2 linked regions of the Paraneptunicella aestuarii genome follow. Each later gene encodes a partner of the first gene's protein in a complex. Links are inferred from orthologs where the notes say so. Each region holds a gene or a part of one and is shown in the gene's direction. Other genes may lie near its edges.

Region 1 (3,328 bases):
TGCCTTGGACGAGATTGCCCTGATTATGAAGAATGTTATCTGGTTAAGGCTCGTAAGCAGGCGCTGGACGCGGATCTGGTTGTGGTCAACCATCATTTGTTTTTCGCTGATTTAGCCTTGAAAGATACCGGGTTTGGCGAGCTGGTTCCTGAAGCCGACTGTATTGTGTTTGATGAAGCGCATCAGATCCCGGACATTGCCACTGAATATTTTGGTGAAGCGGCTTCCAGCCGTCAGATTCATGAGCTTTGCAAAGATATTGAAATGTTGCAACGTACAGTGCTGAAAGATGCCGACCAGCTTTCTAAAGCGGCGGATAAGCTACTGATGGCAAGTGCTGACCTGCGCATTCTGTTCCCGGATACGCCGGAAAAAGGCAATTGGCGAGTCATGATGAACCGCCCGGAAATTACTTCACAGATTGAGAAAATCGAATCGGCATTTGATATATTGTATGAAGTCATCAAAGTGCATTTGGGGCGTGAAAAAGCACTGGATCAGATGTTTGAACGTGCGGCACAGTTGCGCGCCAGTTTGGGACGCTTAACCGATGTTGAGCGTAATGGCGTGAGTTTTTGGTATGAGACCACACCCAAGCATATTGTGCTGCATTTAACGCCTTTGAGTATTGCTAAAAAATTTAATGAAATGGTGACATCACCACCGCGCACCTGGGTGTTCACGTCTGCCACCATGAGTGTGGACAATGACTTTGAGCATTTAAAGCGTCAGTTGGGCTTGGAAGACTCGGTCGATATGATCTTGCCAAGTCCTTTTGATTACCCCAATCAGGCCGTGCTATGCGTGCCACGCTATTTGCCTGCGCCGAATCATGAGTCAATGGCTCAGGCTTTGTGTGACATCGCCAAGGATGTAGTAAAAGCCAGTGGCGGACGTTGTTTTCTGCTGTTTACCAGCCATTACATGATGCGTAAAGTCTCGGCCTTGTTATCGAAACGAATTAAAAACACTCTTTTAGTACAGGGCGAAACCAGTAAACGCATGTTGTTGGAACGTTATCTAAAAGAAAAAGATGCCGTGTTATGTGCCACGGGTGCTTTCTGGGAAGGTGTTGATGTGCGTGGTGATGATCTTACCTGTGTTCTGATTGATAAACTGCCTTTTGCCACACCGGATGATCCACTTTTACAGGCGCGTATTGAGGATTGCCGCCGCTCGGGGGCGAACCCTTTTGCTCGTTTACAGATCCCACAAGCCGTTATCACGCTTAAGCAAGGGGCTGGCCGATTAATTCGTGACACCAGCGACAAAGGAGTATTGGTGATATGTGATAATCGTTTGGTGTCGAAAGAATATGGCGATATTTTCTTGCGTAGTTTACCCAATATGAAGCGCACGAGAGACCTGAAAGAAACCCTGAAATTTTTAAAGGATATGACCAAGTAATGAATATTCTGGTAATTGATACTGCAACCGAGGCGTGTTCTGCTGCGTTGAGTGCTGATGGCAATGTTACAGCTCAGTTTTCTGTTTCCCCGCAACAACATAGCCAGTTGATTTTGGGGCGAGTGGAAGAGCTATTGTCAGGAGCAAATTTGCAGGTGGCGGATTTGGATTATATCGGGTTTGGACGTGGCCCTGGTTCATTTACGGGTGTGCGTATTGCCACAGGAATGGTGCAAGGTTTAGCCATGTCTGCCGAAGTGCCTGTTGTGGCTATTTCAACGTTGGCTGCCATGGCTCAAGAAGCTTATAACAAGCATAAGGCAAGCACCGTGGTGGCTGCCATTGATGCCCGCATGGGGGAGGTGTATATCGGGGTTTATCAAGCGGATCAAAATGGCATTATGCAATTACAGGGAGACGAGCAGGTTTTATCACCCGGTGAAGCCGTGCAGTTAATACAGGATAATTCATTGAATACCGGTGATTTTTACCCTGTTGGAACTGGGTGGGATGCGTATGAAGAATTACATGGATATGGCGTTCAACATACTGAAATAAATAATAAAACTGATATTCTTTACCCCAATGCAGAGTATATGTTGCCATTGGCTGAGTTATTGATTTCTTCTAAACAAACCTTATCGATAGACGAAATCGAACCTGTTTACTTACGTGATAAAGTGACCTGGAAGAAGCTGCCTGGCAGGGAGTAATTTCGATTGCAATAGGCATAATATGCCGTGTTGGAATGTTTTTTGCTGTGCTTTCCAAATGTTAGTGAGTCCGTTATTGATCGCTTTAAGCAGGTTGTTTTAATTTTTAAATAAACAGGATAGCAGTTGATAAACATAGGCTAGCCTATTAGAAATGCGATTTTTTAAGGTTATTGAGTGGAAATAGAATCCTCATTAGTTGCATCACAAAATGCCATTGTTGTTACTCCCTCGGTCAAAGAGCCGCAAAGGGAGTCGGATGTCCGTCAACAACAAGAGCAGAAACAAAATGCTGAACTTCCCAAGTTTCAGGCAGTGGTGCGTAGTGGTGACACTCAAGTATTTGAACAGGCTGAAAAATTTCGTCAAAAGCAGGGCTTTGATGAACAATATCGAGACCAGCCGGGAGCAAAAGCCCAGCAAGCTATTTCCGCTTATCAGAGCTTATACAAAGAAGCTCGCCGCGAGGAAATTCAGCAACTAATGGGTGTTGATACTTACGTTTAATCTGTGCCTTGTTTTCCTTCTATCATCACAATAAATTCGCACTATTAAGACAGTTTTTTACAAAAAATCGCTAGCATGTCTCCGTTCGGGTAACGCTATAATCTCTCGACGAGAATTCAGGTTACTTTCATTCTAATCGGCAAATACTTAAGAAATTGTACTCTGGTAACGTCGTTTCATTTTCCTGAGTTCAGAATTTTTGCAAGCATCAAAGGAGCTCGCGCTCATGTTTAAAACGCTATTCGCATTATCTTTTTTTCTTCTATTGACCGGGTGTGCTTCATTTCCCGAATCGGTTCAGCTGCCACCTGAAACTCAAACTATTCCTTTTGAACAAGTCATGGCTAACCCTGAGGGTTCCAAAGGTGCTTTGGCGCAATGGGGTGGGGTAGTGGCAGAAGTGCAAAACCTGCAAGATAAAACCTTGCTGGAGATGGTTTACTATCCGCTTCGTGGCTATGGTCGTCCTGTTGTTGGAAATGAAAGTATTGGGCGTTTCCGGGTTTATGTGAAGGGGTTCCTTGATCCTATGGTGTATCAGAAAGGGCGCAGCATGACCTTCTCTGGTGAGGTGATTGGCATGGAAGAGGGCATTGTTGGTGAGCATAAATACATGTACCCAACGTTACAGGCAAAAGGGTATTACCTGTGGGAAGAGATAGACCGCGTTGATGTTACAACTATTTCTGTATGGCCTTACT
Region 2 (3,199 bases), 2.7 Mb from region 1 along the record:
TTCTTGTATAACTTCCAGTTCTGCTTGCTCTTGGTCGACTAAATCTTGACGGTCGGCCTTTTTAAATTGTGCGATGGAATCGTGACGTTGCTTAACCATTTTGGTTAGCAAAGCGATGACATCTTCATCTGTCAGCTCTTCACGAGTATCAACTTCACGTTGCTTCACCTCTGCCAAAGCAAGGCGGATTGTACCAAGACGAATTTTGTCTTTGGCGCGCATCGCATCTTTTTGAGCTTCTTTTAATGTCGTAATTAGAGACATTGGATAGCAATAACCTTTAATTTAACAATGTTGCACAACGGCTAGCTGAGAGATAGCCGCTTAGTACAATTTAATTCTACGAGCGTTTTCGCGAGCAAGTTTTTTCAGATGACGCTTTTTAGCTGCTGCTTTTTTACGCTTACGTTCCCATGTAGGTTTTTCAAAAAACTCACGGCGACGTACTTCTGACAATACACCTGCTTTTTCGCAAGAACGTTTGAAACGGCGCAATGCTACGTCAAACGGCTCGTTTTCTCTGACTTTAACTATTGGCATTAATCTCTCACTTCAATAATGAATTCTATTAATTCAAATTTAACGGTTAAAAAATAACCTGGGTCTTTAAAATGGTGCGCAATTCTAATCATATCCTCAGACAAAGTAAAGTTTGAGTAAGGAAATAATTCCCTGTTGTGCCGCTTGTTTGAACAAATGTTGTTCAGATGTTGTCCTGAAAGGAATGGCTATGGATTTTCTCTGCTGCTTTCGGGCGTTCCCGTGATGAAATCTATTTGGGGAAACAGGCCAAATTTGGGTAGAATGCCGCCATCTAAATTGGCATATCTTCCATCATGAAAATTGCCATACAACTAAACTGTAAATAGACAACCAAAAAGAGAGTATAGACAACTTCATGCGAGTATTGGGAATTGAAACCTCTTGTGATGAAACCGGAGTCGCCGTTTATGATTGCGAACAAGGTTTATTAAGCCACGCTTTATATAGCCAGGTAAAACTCCATGCAGATTATGGTGGTGTTGTGCCTGAACTGGCATCAAGAGACCATATTCGCAAGCTGGTTCCGTTGGTGCAAAAGGCATTAGCGGAAGCTAACTGCGTTGCGTCGGATATCGACGGTATTGCTTATACTCGAGGCCCCGGTTTAGTTGGCGCTTTGTTGGTTGGTTCTTCATTTGCACGCAGTTTGTCTTTTGGCTGGAATGTTCCTGCTATCGGTGTTCACCACATGGAAGGGCATTTGCTTGCCCCTATGCTGGATGATCCTGCTCCCGAATTCCCTTTTGTTGCCTTGCTGGTTTCTGGTGGGCATTCCATGATGGTTCGAGTGGACGGCATCGGCGAATATGAAACCTTGGGCGAAACATTGGATGATGCAGCAGGCGAAGCGTTTGATAAAACAGCCAAGTTGCTTGGTCTGGATTATCCCGGCGGCCCCGTGTTAGCGAAAATGGCTGAACAAGGTACTCCGGGGCGCTTTGTCTTTCCTCGTCCTATGACGGATCGCCCTGGTTTGGATTTCAGCTTTAGCGGTCTTAAAACCTTTGCGGCGAACACCATTAAAGCTGTGGAATCAGAAAATGCTTCTGAAGGACTTACAGAACAAGATAAGGCTGATATTGCGCTGGCATTTCAAACTGCAGTGGTTGAAACCTTGGCGATTAAATGTCGCAGAGCTTTGCAGCATACCGGCTTGAAACGATTGGTGATTGCCGGTGGCGTAGGTGCTAATTCGGCGTTACGTTCAGAACTCAAAGCCATGACCAGAAAGCTACAAGGTCAGGTGTATTATCCTCGTTTGGAGTTCTGTACTGATAATGGCGCCATGATCGCTTTTGCTGGCGCGCAACGTTTAAAAGCGGGGCAGTGTGGTGACATTAGCGAGCAGGTTCAGCCTCGCTGGTCTCTGGACAGTTTGCCTGGTCTTTAATTCACATAAGCATATATAAGCGGGACTATTCTTCTTTATAAAGAGGCTACTCTTCTTTTTTAATGTCGAATCGAGGTTCTGTTCCTGCCAATAAATTTTGAATGTTGGATTTGTGGCGCAGCATAATTAACACGCTTATCACCAAAATTGCTGGCAAAAAAGTAGGTGAGTACAAGTAGCCCAGAACAGGGGCGCTTATTGCTCCTGTTATTGATGCTAATGAGCTGTATCTAAAAATGCCAAAGGTAAGGATCCAGATCCCCACTAATCCACTGGCAACCGTCATGGATAATGGCATTAATACACCCAAAGCCGTGGCAACGCCTTTACCGCCTTTGAAACCATAAAACAGCGGGAACATGTGCCCCACAATCGCGGCGGTGGCAACGGCGTTCACAACAAAATCTGGTTGCTGCAATACGAGAGCGATAATTACCGGAACCGCGCCTTTGGCGACATCAAACAAAAGAGTGAACAGGGCTGGCCATTTGCCACCTGTTCTCAGCATATTGGTGGCACCTGGGTTGCCTGAACCAAACTCGCGAGGATCAGGCAAAGGCATCAGTTGACCAATTAACAATGCACCAATAATGGAGCCTGCAAGGTATCCCATACAAATAAGAAGTACACTAAGTGCTGTCATGTTCTTTGACCCATCCAATAAAACAGGTACACTGCCCCGGTTTTTGATATGACCTTCAGGTGTACTTTACCTCAATAATTGTCATATCTATCCCAATCAAAAACTAAAGGTATCACCTTAATGGATAAAATTCATATCGAAGGTTTACAGTTATTTGCTGTTATTGGTGTATATGATTGGGAACGACTATCTCCTCAAAAACTGATTGTTGATGTTGTGTTGCACATTTCCCTTGAACAGGCGGCGATGACCGACTCCTTGGAAGACACCGTCGATTATGCTCAGGTTGCCGGTGATTTAGAAACTCTGACCAACACCTGCCAGCCCAAGTTACTAGAACATTTGGCCGGCAAGATGTGCCAACTTATTCTGGAAAACTACCCGGTTCAGACCGTTGAGATTAAACTCAGTAAGCCAGACATTTTGGCTAAGGCGAATAATGTTGCAGTGCAAATGGTTCGCAGCAAACTCGCAACGGAAAAATGAACCTTCACACAATTACACACATACACCTTTAATATCACTCAGAGAAAAGCGTAAGAATGAATCAAATTTACATCAGTCTGGGTAGCAACATTGAGCGTGAAAAACATACGCGTTCAGGGTTAGATGCTTTGCAGGCT

What was found.
Region 2: the proteins of tsaB (region 1) and tsaD are in contact, whole or in part, in a solved structure (PDB 4WQ4), measured with the Escherichia coli proteins. The link is inferred for Paraneptunicella aestuarii from one-to-one orthologs.

The regions. Positions count from the first base shown.
Region 1 is NZ_CP074570.1:1,299,764-1,303,091, forward strand. What follows is about bases 264-3,263. They hold tsaB (tRNA (adenosine(37)-N6)-threonylcarbamoyltransferase complex dimerization subunit type 1 TsaB), read left to right. Parts: upstream 264-1,406; coding sequence 1,407-2,120; downstream 2,121-3,263. Other genes in these bases: KIH87_RS05470 (ATP-dependent DNA helicase), read left to right, coding at 264-1,407; KIH87_RS05480 (hypothetical protein), read left to right, coding at 2,298-2,627; KIH87_RS05485 (Slp family lipoprotein), read left to right, coding at 2,854-3,263. In the rest of the region: more of KIH87_RS05470, read left to right, coding at 1-263; more of KIH87_RS05485, read left to right, coding at 3,264-3,328. UniProt on the Escherichia coli protein: Required for the formation of a threonylcarbamoyl group on adenosine at position 37 (t(6)A37) in tRNAs that read codons beginning with adenine.
Region 2 is NZ_CP074570.1:3,954,462-3,957,660, reverse strand. What follows is about bases 45-2,915. They hold tsaD (tRNA (adenosine(37)-N6)-threonylcarbamoyltransferase complex transferase subunit TsaD), read left to right. Parts: upstream 45-898; coding sequence 899-1,933; downstream 1,934-2,915. Other genes in these bases: folB (dihydroneopterin aldolase), read left to right, coding at 2,697-2,915; plsY (glycerol-3-phosphate 1-O-acyltransferase PlsY), read right to left, coding at 1,980-2,576; rpsU (30S ribosomal protein S21), read right to left, coding at 325-540; KIH87_RS15275 (GatB/YqeY domain-containing protein), read right to left, coding at 45-264. In the rest of the region: more of KIH87_RS15275, read right to left, coding at 1-44; more of folB, read left to right, coding at 2,916-3,062; folK (2-amino-4-hydroxy-6-hydroxymethyldihydropteridine diphosphokinase), read left to right, coding at 3,119-3,199.